DNA from 3 places in the Planococcus rifietoensis genome. Region 3 is predicted to be linked to each of the others. Evidence: riboswitches for the same ligand, from Rfam matches in the RefSeq annotation. Region 3 holds a riboswitch; each other region holds the start of a gene.

What was found. A riboswitch is a leader RNA that binds a small molecule or an ion and turns the genes downstream of it on or off. The one in region 3 is predicted to bind cobalamin.
Region 1: it holds a riboswitch for cobalamin, as region 3 does, so the genes downstream of both, AUC31_RS14745 (cobyric acid synthase) here and AUC31_RS02535 (hypothetical protein) in region 3, are expected to answer to the same signal.
Region 2: it holds a riboswitch for cobalamin, as region 3 does, so the genes downstream of both, AUC31_RS15075 (acyl-CoA thioesterase) here and AUC31_RS02535 (hypothetical protein) in region 3, are expected to answer to the same signal.

The regions. Positions count from the first base shown of each region.
Region 1 covers NZ_CP013659.2:2,968,956-2,973,169, forward strand. Annotated here, with positions in the region: gene AUC31_RS14740 (GNAT family N-acetyltransferase) at 66-596, shown strand; gene AUC31_RS14745 (cobyric acid synthase) at 692-2,212, opposite strand; cobalamin riboswitch at 2,316-2,500, opposite strand; gene AUC31_RS14750 (cysteine hydrolase family protein) at 2,643-3,167, shown strand; gene AUC31_RS14755 (NADPH-dependent F420 reductase) at 3,763-4,214, shown strand, end outside.
Region 2 covers NZ_CP013659.2:3,034,190-3,038,403, reverse strand. Annotated here, with positions in the region: gene AUC31_RS15085 (glutathione peroxidase) at 1-96, shown strand, start outside; gene AUC31_RS15080 (DUF3934 domain-containing protein) at 169-357, shown strand; cobalamin riboswitch at 1,302-1,480, shown strand; gene AUC31_RS15075 (acyl-CoA thioesterase) at 1,617-2,105, shown strand; gene AUC31_RS15070 (ribonucleoside-diphosphate reductase subunit alpha) at 2,107-4,214, shown strand, end outside.
Region 3 covers NZ_CP013659.2:541,450-545,663, reverse strand. Annotated here, with positions in the region: gene AUC31_RS02545 (halocin C8 precursor-like protein) at 1-737, shown strand, start outside; gene AUC31_RS02540 (PF20097 family protein) at 844-1,092, opposite strand; cobalamin riboswitch at 1,284-1,463, shown strand; gene AUC31_RS02535 (hypothetical protein) at 1,631-2,173, shown strand; gene AUC31_RS02530 (ABC transporter substrate-binding protein) at 2,170-3,129, shown strand; gene AUC31_RS02525 (DUF2975 domain-containing protein) at 3,453-3,932, shown strand; gene AUC31_RS02520 (helix-turn-helix domain-containing protein) at 3,942-4,151, shown strand.

The DNA of each region.
Region 1 (4,214 bases), 1.1 Mb from region 3:
GGACTGAACTATGCGCAGATATCAATATGATGACCTCGACACTATCAAAAATGGAGGGAATACTATTGATTTTACAAATGAATACCGAACGATTGTTATTAAGAAAAATGGAAGCCGCTGATGCTAATGAGCTGTTCCAGATCTGGTCTGACCCACTAGTGACCGAGTTTATGAATATCGAAAACTTCACTTCCAAAGTCCAGGCATTGGAGATGATTCAACTGTTTGATCAACTGCACCAGGACCAGGCAGCCATTCGCTATTCGATCATCGAGTTGGACACTGGCGAGTTGATCGGTTCTTGTGGATTTAATTTTGTCGATCATGAAAATGCAAAAGCCGAAGTCGCTTACGATATCAGCCAAAAACATTGGCGCCGGGGTTTTGCTGCTGAAGCCGTCAGTGCTCTAGTACAGCATGGATTCCTTGAAATGCAGCTGAACAGAATTGAAGCTAAGGTCGACCCGAACAACGAACCATCGATCAGACTATTGGAAAGGCTCAATTTCCACTATGAAGGCACTTTGCGGGAAACTGAAATAATAAACGACGTGTTTTTCGACTTAACTATGTATTCAAGATTGAAATCAGATTAAATTATCGTGAAAAAAGCCGAACTTCTTATCGAAGTTCGGCTTTTTGTTCTTTATCATCCACTGTTTTCCAGCGGTATTGAAAGATTTATTTCTTCTTATACCTTGCTTTTGTGAGCCGCGTCAGCCGATAAGCCGAGTAATTGGTAAACTGCTTCAATGTTCATATGGCTGCGGACTTGCTCTGCTAGAAAATCATATGCTTCTTCCCTTCGCTGGGCATCGGGTTTCACATTGTCTTCCAATGGTTCTAACCCTTTTTTGACTCGCAATTCATTGACCAGTTCACGCGTGAAGTTGCGGTTATGGAAAATGCCATGGAGATAGGTGCCGGCAACGCTGCCATCTGCGCTGACTGCCCCGTCCATCCGGCCATCCGACAGCTGCATAAATGGAGTAGCCTCTCCGCGAATGGTCGATCTTCCCAAATGGATTTCGTAGCCTGTCAGCATCTGTCCGTCTTTTACTTGCCTGCCGGTCATTAAAACGGTTTTCTTATCCCCGACAAACACCGTGTCGACCGGCAGTAAGGAAAGGCCGCTTGCCGCTCCGCCTTCCCCGTCGACCGCCTCATTATCTGTTAGTGATTCCCCAAGCAATTGAAAACCTCCGCAAACTCCGAAAATCTTGGTCCCGTGCTGGCGCAGCTGTTGGATCGCTGCATCGAACCCCATGTCCTTGAGCCACGCAGCGTCGGCCAATGTGTTTTTGGTTCCAGGAATGATGAGCAGGTCTGGTGTACCGAGCTCTTCGACTTTTCCGATCAGGCGTACGCCTGTTTCCGGTTCATCAAAGAACGGGTCTATGTCTGTGAAATTCGAGATTCGAGGGAGCCGGATGACGGCTATGTCTACCGCAAACTCTCCAGGCTTCGGTTTTTTAAACCGCAGCGATGACAATGCGAGAGAATCTTCTGCATCGATTTGGACATCAAGATAAGGCAAGACCCCGAGCACCGGAATGCCTGTTTCTTTTTCCAGCCAGTCAATGCCATCATCGAGCAGCTCGCGCATGCCACGGAATTTATTGATGATGATTCCTTTTACACGAATTCGTTCCGATTCATCGAGCAAAGCGAGCGTTCCGACGATAGCGGCGAACGCACCACCCTTGTCGATATCCACCACTAAAATGACAGCGGCATCTGCCAAGTGGGCCATTCGCATATTGGCAATATCTTTATCCTTCAAATTGATTTCTGCAGGGCTCCCGGCACCTTCGAGCACTAGCACGTCGAAATCCTGCTGCAGTCTGCGCATCGACTGCTCGACCGCCGGCATCACTTGCTGCAAAAAATCGTCGCGATAGGTTTTTGCATTCATGTCCATAAAGTGCCGGCCATGGACGATGACTTCTGACACCATGTCCTGCTTTGGCTTGAGCAAAATCGGATTCATGTCAAAAGTCGCCGGAATCCGGGCTGCTTCCGCTTGAACTCCCTGCGCCCTGCCGATTTCGCCGGCTGCTTCTGTCACAAACGAATTCAGCGCCATGTTCTGTGATTTAAACGGAGCCACACGGAATCCATCGTCTGAAAAAATTCGGCATAGCGCTGTACAAATCAAGCTTTTCCCCACGTCGGAAGCTGTTCCTTGAATCATAATCGAAACTGCTGGCATACTTTTCCCTCCACTCGCCAAAATAGAAAAATCCCCCACGAGCGCGAGGGATTGGAAAAAACAGCACAAAAAAGGCGTACTTCCAGCTTGTCCTCGCAAGCGAACGGGCATCCGCATAAAGGCAGGTCTCCTGGCTCGTGATCATCGCCTTCTGAATCTTCCCGAAGCATCGCTTCAATGGCTTTTTCAGATGACTCTCACTTACAGTGGCGGGACCGCGCCGGAATTCAACCGGCTTCCCTTTTAACTCATGTTCAAGACACAAGCACCTTTATGAATTGGATTCAAACTCTATTTTTCTTTTCATTATATACACAGTCATTCTTTCCTCACTAGCTTTACTTTTTTCATCTGTTACACCAACTGCTATACAAGCAATCGCACGCTCTATAAAATAAGAGAAAACACTAACTGAAGAGGAGAATGCCCGATGTCAAAGACAGCTTTATTAATCGTTGATGCCCAAAACGAGATGTTCGACCCAGCCAATCCCGTCCATCAAAGTGAACAATTGCTGGAGAATTTGCAGTCGTTGATCAAAAAAGCGCGTTCAGCCGATGTTCCCGTCATTTATGTGCAGCATAACGACGCCGGCCTTGTAGAAGGCACCGACTTTTGGCAAATCCATTCGTCCGTCACTCCTGAAGAAAGGGATACCGTCGTTCAAAAATGGACGCCTGATTCCTTCCATGAAACAAAGTTGCTAGAGGTATTGAAAAACAATGGCATCCAAAACCTTGTCATTGCCGGCAACCAGACTGAGCATTGTATAAATGCGACCACACGCAGCGCCAGCCAGCTGGGATTTAACGTGACACTCGCCAAAGACGCGCACGGCACCTGGGATTCGGAAACGATGAGCGCCGAGCAAATTATCGATCACCATAATGGCCTATTAAGCGAGTTTGTCACGTTGCAGGAGACGAAGTATATCGAGTTTTTGGGACGAGCTTAAATAACCCACGTACCTCGATAAAAAATTACAATTACTCTTCCCGGAATTTATTTTGGGAGGAGTTTTTTTATGAGAAAGTGAAGCTTTTGAGTTATGCACAAGATGCAGTCCACTAAAAAAGAAGAAACTCATATTAGAGTTTCTTCAATTCCAATAATTCGTCATATATAAACATATATAATTATGAAACTCTGCTTTTAAAGTGTTATGGAACAGGCTATTACATGTATCATTTTTTCTAGCAATTTCACCTTCTCTTGTTATTCCTCAAAACTCAATCAGTGAACCCTCATTAAAAGGGGTTATATAATGGTGCTCATCGAACCAATACTGGCTACACATCACACGGTCTGCTAATCACAACATTTATGTGATGTTTCGGAGACTTTTTGGCATTGTTCTCTTCAAAGAGGTGAAAAAAGCCTTTTGTGGAAAGCTTTAGGGTAGAATGGTTCATCTGTATTTATTTTACTCATCTTCTATGTTAAAATTTACTTAGTCTACTAAATGTATTGTTTGGTTAAGTAAATGTACAGTTGATTTAATTTTCTTTTAGATAAGTTAAAGAATATATAAAATTATGGGAGGCAGAAAAATGAAGTTTGGAATTATAGGTGCAGGCCCCATTGGAGCCAGTCTTTCTAAGAAATTAGTGAAAAATGGACATGAGGTCAAAATTGCCGATGCCCGGGACATTAAACATTTGGAAGGTAAGGACATTGCAGGAACACCTGTGGATGTCAAAGAGCTGATCACCGATATTGATGTTCTATTACTCTCTCTCCCTCTCCATGTCATGCCGAGCATTCGGCCGATCATCGATCAAGTTGGGGATGAAGTCATCATTGCAGACACATCCAATTATTATCCATTTAGAGACAATGAAATCGAAGAAATCGAAAACGGAATGGTGGAAAGTGTTTGGGTTTCCAAGCAGCTAGGAAGACCGATCGTCAAAGCCTTCAGTAATCAATTAGCTTATACATTAGAAAATAAAGGAACTCCAGAAGGCACGACTGGTCGCATTGCCATGGCCATTGCCGGTGA
Region 2 (4,214 bases), 1.0 Mb from region 3:
CTTGTCGACTCGAACGGCAAAGTCGTGGCGAGGTTCGCGCCGAAAGATACGCCTGATTCGATGCACAAAGATATCCAGAAAGTGCTCGAGGCCTAAACACCAACTGTTCACGAAAGCGGCGGGATGTGGTAAGCTGAACGTCACGATGAGTGAACGGGAGTGAAAGAAATGGGCAAAGCGAAAGCAAAATCAAAAAGCGGCGTAGGCCAAGGAACCGGCAAAAAAGGCTGGAACCGTTGGGAAAAAGGCAAAAACAAAGCCAAAAGTTTTAAGCCGTATACAAGCAAAGACAATAAAGAAGCCACGAACCAAAAAGGAAAGCAGCCAGAAGCTGAATCTGAATGGGTCGATGGATAACAAGAGCCGCGCAGTAAGTTGCGCGGCCTTTTTATTTCCCGGGAAATAGAAATGACGGAGGAAAGCGGCGGAGTTTTGCGGCAGCTACTCTAAAGCGAGGCATCGAAAACTCATTGAAAGAACAAACCGAACTTCGGAACGATTGCATAAGAAAATCTTGCCTATCTTGCTGATGCTTATCTCAAGAAGCGATTCCCTCACTAGCCGGCAACTATCTCAAGAAGCAGATCCGATTAAACGCACACAGAACAATGAAATCTCTAAGCCGTCGAGCGCAAAAGGGTTAGCCGAAGCCTTAGATAAATGTTTTATTCAAGCATCAGGTCAAACACCTTGCTCCCACATCTGCTACGCAGATGCGTCGCAAATGAATCGGCTCAACTCCTTCTCGCCAATTCATTGGCTTATTGCGAGAGGCCAACCCAAAGCCCGGCCGCGGCTACCAACAACATGAACAAGCTAATCACCGAAACTGTTCTACAAGAAAGCTCACGCTGTCTTCACTGAACCCTTTCCCGGGAAGCGATTCCCCCACTAGCCGGCAACTCCTTAGAGAAGCAGATCTAATTAAACACACACGAATCTATGAAATGTTTTAGCCAGCCAGCGACAAGGGTGAGCCGACGCAATAAGACAAGCGCCCTTCTTGGCTTATTGCTAAAGGCCAACCCAAAGCAGGCTGGCGACTACAAAGATAATGCATAACTAGAGCACAGGAACGATTTCACAAGCAAGTTCTCGCTGTCTTCACTGAAACAGAAAATTTGAAAACCTTGTATCAAAAAATAACTACAAATTGAAAGTTTTATACGAAAAACAAGCCAGCGACTAGACCCTTTTTCACTTTCTACAGGAAGTACGAGAAAATCCTTGCGGCGAAATTCGAACTGGTCTATAGTAAAACTACAAGATTTGGTGATGATGTAAAAATTCAACACCATATATAGTGATACCGCAACAAAGGTGCCCACTACGGGCTGAATAGGGAATCCGGTGAAATCCCGGAGCTGTTCCCGCAACTGTAAGCGCAGACGAACCATGAAATCTCACTGTCCAATGGACGGGAAGGGCATGGGGAGAGTGACGCGCGAGCCAGGAGACCTGCCTCTGTTGTCGTTTTGCACTTCTCCGGGAATTGGGAAGGATGACAAAGGTTTGGTTTGTGTGGCCCAAGTGTGCCCACTTCATTAACTTGCGTTTATGCCCCCATTCTCTCCGGAGAGTGGGGGCTTTTGTGTTTTTATAAGGAGGAATTCGTTATGCATAGAGAACAACTTCCGGCTGGCGTATCCAGGACCATACAGTCCCGGCTCGTCTTGCCGCCGGATACCAATCATATGGGCACGATTTTCGGGGGCACCGTCCTCGCGTATATCGACGAAATCGCCGCCATCTCGGCAATGAAACATAGCCGCCGCGCAGTCGTGACCGCATCGATCGACAACGTCAATTTCCTGTCCTCGGCAAAAGTCGGCGATATCTTGATCTTGGAAGGCGTCGTCATTTCGACAGGACGTACTTCGATGGAAGTATACGTCAAAGCGGAATGCCAGCACATCGAAAGCGGCACGCGCAGTTTGACGACCACTTCGATCTTGACGATGGTCGCAGTGGACGCAGAAGGCCGTCCGACGCCGGTCGCGAGCGTAGTGCCGGAAACGGAAAATGAAAAACGATTATTTGAAAACGCACAGGAACGAAAAGAACGCCGAATGATAGCAAACGAATACGCAAAGGAGCTGTGTTGAGATGACTTTAGGAGCAGTAGAACGTGATAGAAAAATTCAGGATGCATTGGACCGGGTATCGATGGACGAACCGCATTGGACATTTGAGGCGGCAGGGTTATATTTGGAGAAATTATATGAGCAAGCGGCACAAACGCGCGGCTACAGCGCAGCGAATAAATACGATGATTTCTACGGATTGATTTACGGGCTGAGCCGCCTTGGTATTTATTCTAAAGACTTACTCGAAGCTTATTCTGAGAACGAAATTCGCCTACTAGGAAAAGAAATTGCGCCAGAGCGCGATGAATTGTTCAATTACATAGGTTTATTCTTGCTGGCGGACCGTTATTTGGCAAAAGACTATGACGGCCGTGTGTGGGAATTGCCGCAGGAGCGCTTTCTCATCATCGCGATGACTTTGATGCAAAAAGAACCGAAAGTGCGCCGCTTGGAACTCGTCAAAGAAGCGTATTGGGCGATGAGCAATTTGTATATGACGGTGGCGACGCCGACTTTATCGAATGCCGGGAAAAGCTTCGGGCAAATGTCTTCGTGCTTTATCGACACCGTAGCGGATTCGCTGGATGGCATTTACCAGAACAACTGGGATGTCGCGCGCCTCAGCAAAGACGGCGGCGGCCTCGGCGTCTATTACGGAAAAGTGCGCGCACTCGGCTCGGACATCCGCAAATTCAAAGGCAATTCATCCGGCGTTATCCCGTGGATCCGCCTGCTCAACGACACCGCAGTCAGCGTCGACCAACTTGGCCAGCGTCAAGGCGCAGTGGCGGTCTATTTGGATGTGTTCCATAAAGACATCATGAACGGCTTCCTGGATTTGAAAACGAATAATGGCGATGAGCGCCGCAAAGCACACGATATTTTCACCGGCGTTTCGATTCCGGATTTGTTTATGCAAAAATTGCAGGAAACCGATGAAAATGGCCGCAGTGTCGGCGAATGGCATACGTTCTGCCCGCACGAAGTCAAGCAAGTGATGGGCTGGAAAGACGACCAGGGCAATCCGCTTGGCCTGGAAGATTTCTACGATGAAACGGACCGTAAATACTTTACGGAAAAATACGAGGAAGCAGTCAACCATCCTTTATTGGCCAGAAAATCGTTCCGTGCGATGGATGTTATGGCGCGCATCATGGTGTCGCAACTCGAGACCGGAACGCCGTATATGTTCTACCGCGACGAAGTGAACCGCCAAAACCCGAACAAGCACTTGCGCGGCATCGGCAAAACATCTATCTACTGCAGTAATCTGTGCAGTGAAATCGCACAGAACATGTCGCCGACTGAAATTATCAAAGAATACAAAGATGAAGAAGGCAATTTGGTCACTGTGAAAAAACCGGGCGATTTCGTCGTCTGCAATTTATCGTCCATCAACTTGCCAAGAGCGGTGCAGGCAGACGTCTTGTCGCGCTTGATCCCGATTCAATTGCGCATGCTCGATAATGTCATCGACTTGAACACGATTTCGGTCGGCCAGGCAGAAGTGACGAATGGCAAGTATCGCGCCGTTGGGTTAGGAACATTCGGTTGGCATCATCTGCTGGCGCTTCGCAGCATCCATTGGGAAACAGAAGAAGCGGTCGAGTATGCAGACAGTTTGTACGAAGAAATCGCTTGGCACACCATCCGCGCATCTGCGGGATTGGCAGAGGAAAAAGGGGCTTTCAGTGAATTCCAGAATTCCGAATGGCATACAGGCAGCTTTTTCGAGCGCCGCGGCTACAACAGTGAACGCTGGGACGCGCTGCGCCGCAAAGTTGCAGCATCTGGCGTTCGCAATGGCTGGATGATGGCTGTTGCGCCGAACTCGTCGACCGCTAAAATTGGCGGTTCGACAGACGGCATCGATCCGCTGTATGCCGTCGAATACGCAGAAGAGAAAAAGAATTTCCGCTTTAATGTAACGGCACCGGATTTGAACCACCGGACATATGACTATTACCGCCGCGCACGCCACGTGCTCGACCAAAAATGGAGCATCCGCCAAAATGCCGCGAGACAGCGCCATATCGACCAGTCGATCAGTTTTAATTTATATGTGCCGCACACGATCCGCGCCAAGGAGTTGCTCGAATTGCACCTCGAAGCATGGAATTGCGGGTT
Region 3 (4,214 bases):
TTCTTTTGGTTTCATCAGCATTCAGTTCTGTAGGCGCTGCTCAAGCTGAAGGCCCGATGTTTGAAAAAGGGACCTCGAATGTTAGTCAAAAGGAATTTAATCAAATCAGAAATACCTTGAAAAAAACGGATGAATACCAAGTTTATAAAAAGATCAGTAAAATCAATGCCATCTCGACTGATAACATCATCATCAACACAGTCCCAGGTCCTAAAGGCGATATCGCATATGTCGAATTTATCTTCGATGAGCTTGCCAAACAAAGCGAGAATCTTGCTTATGTGCAATTCACGTATGATGTGGCAAACCGTGATGTCATCACAGACCAAGCCCTCTTTGCTAAACAAATGGATGGCGACAACATCAATATCCAGGCAGTCTTTAACCTAGACGGAAAACAAACTGAAGTTTACAACGTAACGGTCGATAATGAAGGAGGCCTGTTGGATCAAGATGGTTTAGAAGTAAGCCATGAAGATTTTGTGGCCAATGCCGAAAAGAACATTAAAGGCGCTAGTCAAAATGCCAGTGAAAATGGCAACGAGTTTGTTGCGTATGCTTCTTTTTGTGAATATGCAGTAGGTGCTCTTTGCGGAACGGGCGGCGGTGTGGCGTGTTACGCTCTTGCTGGCGCATTAGGAATCACAACAGGCCTTGGCGGTCTTGGCCTTGCTGCGATATGTGCGCTTGTAGGAAGTGTTGGCTGCACAGCCGCTACTGATCAAATCTGCAATTAATGACTTGAATACTTCATTTATTCAAAGCAAAAAAGAGCAGCGACGTCGCTACTCTTTTTTTTTTGATAGAAAATCTAAATTGCCGTTTTTCTCAAGTGAAGAAATGTTATTGTTCTTGTTCGTTGCTTTCATAATCAATGATGACCTTGTTGCAAGATTCACACAGAAAAGCATCGACATGGTTGATGGAAAAACGGCTTTGTTCCGATAACAACACAGAACCTTTAGTCAGGCTCGGTTCAGCACTCAGTTTGGATACTTTTGGCACCCATGCGAGTCTTGTGCCACTCTGGATAAATCCTTTTTTCATTTCCGATTGGCAAAATGGACATGTCAGGCCATTGTGATTTTCCATAGTTCCCCTCCTTAAGGTTATACAAAAAATACCTACTCTCCATACTATTGTTCAATTACCCTTTTTGTTTACCAATATGCCCAACTCACAAAAGCTCTTAAGCCCCCTTCTCTCCTTTCTACTTAAGCTCCAAACAATTTCATTCCCCTCTCCTAAACTCAAAACAAAAGTGCTACACTGAAACTAAGTAAATAATCATGCAGGGAAAAGGTGCTGATTCGTCAGCGTAACAGGGAATCCGGTGAAAATCCGGAGCTGTTTCCGCAACTGTAAGTGCGTATGAAATAAGAGATGCCACTGGGGAGACCCGGGAAGGCCTTAGAGTAAATCGATGCACAAGCCAGGAGACCTACCTTTTTCTGAACGTATTTTTGCTCTTCGGAAGATAAGAGGATCTACGGCAACTTTTTCCTATGGACAGCTTTGTGCTGGATATTCGCAATCGTGCCACTCTCTTCGTTGAGAGTGGCTTTTTTTGTCTCTTTTAGAAAGCGATACGTCTGCTGATATTTACGGACACTATTTTGGAGGTGAACAGATGAAAAAAGACATGCGCTATTTGTGCTACCCATTCATGAGGGAAAGCGCTTCAACGGTCGATTTCGAGATTCGCACCGATTCCTTGACGACGCGAATCGGCGAAGCCATCGCGGTCAACGATGTCCCTCAAATCATCGATGATTTGCGCTACCTGCAGCCGATGGTCTACCACTTGAACGGCTCGGTGCGCGGGAAACTCGCCATTACCGAACAAGACCTTGCCGATCTCAGTGGCTTGTACGATCGATACGTAGCGGAAGTGAAGGAAGAAATCGACCAGTTCGTCCTGCCGCAAGGAACGCACGGTGCCTGTATTCTCCACGTATGCCGCAGCGAAGCGAAAAAGTCCGTCCGCGCCTTGCACCATGTGACGATTGAACGTGAAGTGCCGGAGCATTTGATGGACTACGCCAACCTGCTCGCCAATGTCTTTTTCGTGATGGCCGTCTACGCCAATAAACAGCATGGCGCCCGGGAAATCCCGTTCGTCAGCAAGTCCTATCCAACAAAACGCATGAAGAAAAAGGAGACTCACTCGTGAAAATCAAATCATTTCTCTTACTCAGCATTCCACTCGCTTTAACACTCGGCGCTTGCCAAGATAATACTGCCGAAGCACCGGCAACAGAAGAAACACCTGAAGAAACCTCAACTGAAACTGCAAGCGACGCACCGTACACGGTTACCGATGATCGCGGCGAAGAACTCGAATTCGAACAAGCGCCTGAAACGATCGTATCGCTCATTCCGAGCAACACCGAAATCGTCTTCGCACTCGATGCCGGAGATCAATTGGTCGGTGTTACTGACTATGACAACTACCCGGAAGCGGCGCAGGACATTGAGCGCGTCAGTGATTCCGTGGAATTCAATGCCGAGAAAATCATCCAGCTCGACCCGGATGTCGTTTTGGCTTATTCAACCGGCGAGGCACCGCCTGCCCTTTCCCAACTTGAAGATGCCGACATTCCGGTATTCGTTATCGAATCGGCCACTTCATTCGACGAAGTATACGGCGATATCGAACAAATCGCCTCTGTTCTTGCCAAGGAAGAAAAAGGTGCTGAAGTGATCGAAGGCATCCAAACGCAAATCAAAGATGTCCAAGAACGCCTTGCAGCGGTCGAAGAGCAAAAAGAAGTATACGTGGAAATCAGCCCGTCTCCAGAAATCTACACAACCGGCAAATCGACATTCATGCAGGAAATCCTTGATCACGCCCAAGTAACCAATGCCTTTGAAGATCTTGAAGGATGGCCGAGTATCTCTGAAGAAGAAGTCATCACCCGCGACCCGGAAGTCATCTTGACGACCGTATCTTACGTGGAAGATGCCGTCGGTGATATCGAAGCCCGCGACAGCTGGTCTGCCGTAGAGGCAATCGAAAACGACGAAGTGCACTTCATCGATTCCGACATCACTTCCCGCCCTGGACCCCGCATCGGTGAAGCGGTGCAGTTGGTTGCGGAAACGGTCTATCCAGAATTGATGGAATAAGTTTATTCATAAATTGCCAATCCCATTTCCCGAAATGACTAGCCTATTCATAAACTTTCAAAAGCGCAGCAGCTCAAATCGGTTGCGCTTTTTTTAATTGTTTTTAGATCCTCTAGAGCGTGGTTTCGCTAAAGAATCACCTAGCGTCTACCTGCCTCAAAAACACTATAGATGGAGAGCCAAATCAATAGAGCTTGGTTCACTAGCGCTTATCTCCTCCTCTACCTTTCATCATTGTAATATCGCTAAACGACAATTATTTATTGATAAACGATAAATAAATCGCTATACTTTAATTATTAACAAGCAAAGAGGTGTGTTTTATGAAACGGGAGACTTTGTTTTTGAAAGTGGTGCTGTTCCTCATGGCGCTGCCGGTCATCGCGTTATGCATCTTCGTGGTGCTGCCGCTTTCGAGCATCATCCAGGACGGCCCGGACCAGCTGGCATTTCTGCAGTACGTCTTTATCTTCATGCTCTACGCAACCGCGGTCGCTTATTTCCTGGCGCTGTACCAGACGTTTAAATTATTGAGTTTCATCGATGACAACACCGCCTTTTCTGTGCGCTCAGTGAAGGCGATCAAAAACATCAAGCTCTGTGCCCTTGCGATCACGGGCATCTATTTTCTCGCGATGCCGCTGTTTTACATGATCGCAGAAATCGACGATGCGCCAGGCCTCATCTTGATGGGAGCTGGCATCGGCTTTGCTGCCTTTGTCGTCGCCGTTTTTGCAGCGGTTTTGCAGAAGCTGCTGACGCACGCCATCGACATCAAATCAGAAAATGATCTTACGGTCTGAGGTGATCTAATGCCAATCATCATAAATCTCGACGTCATGCTTGCTAAGCGCAAAATGAGCATGACCGAGCTATCCGAAAAAGTCGGCGTCACCATGCCCAATTTGTCCATCCTGAAAAACGGCAAAGCGAAAGCGATCCGCTTCTCCACACTCGAAGCCATCTGCAAAGTGCTCGACTGCCAGCCTGGAGACGTATTGGAATACCGGGAGGAAGAGTAATCCAAACTTCCTTCACTTCTTGGAAACAGTAAATTTCATAGCATCTCGCTCATTCTTCGAACA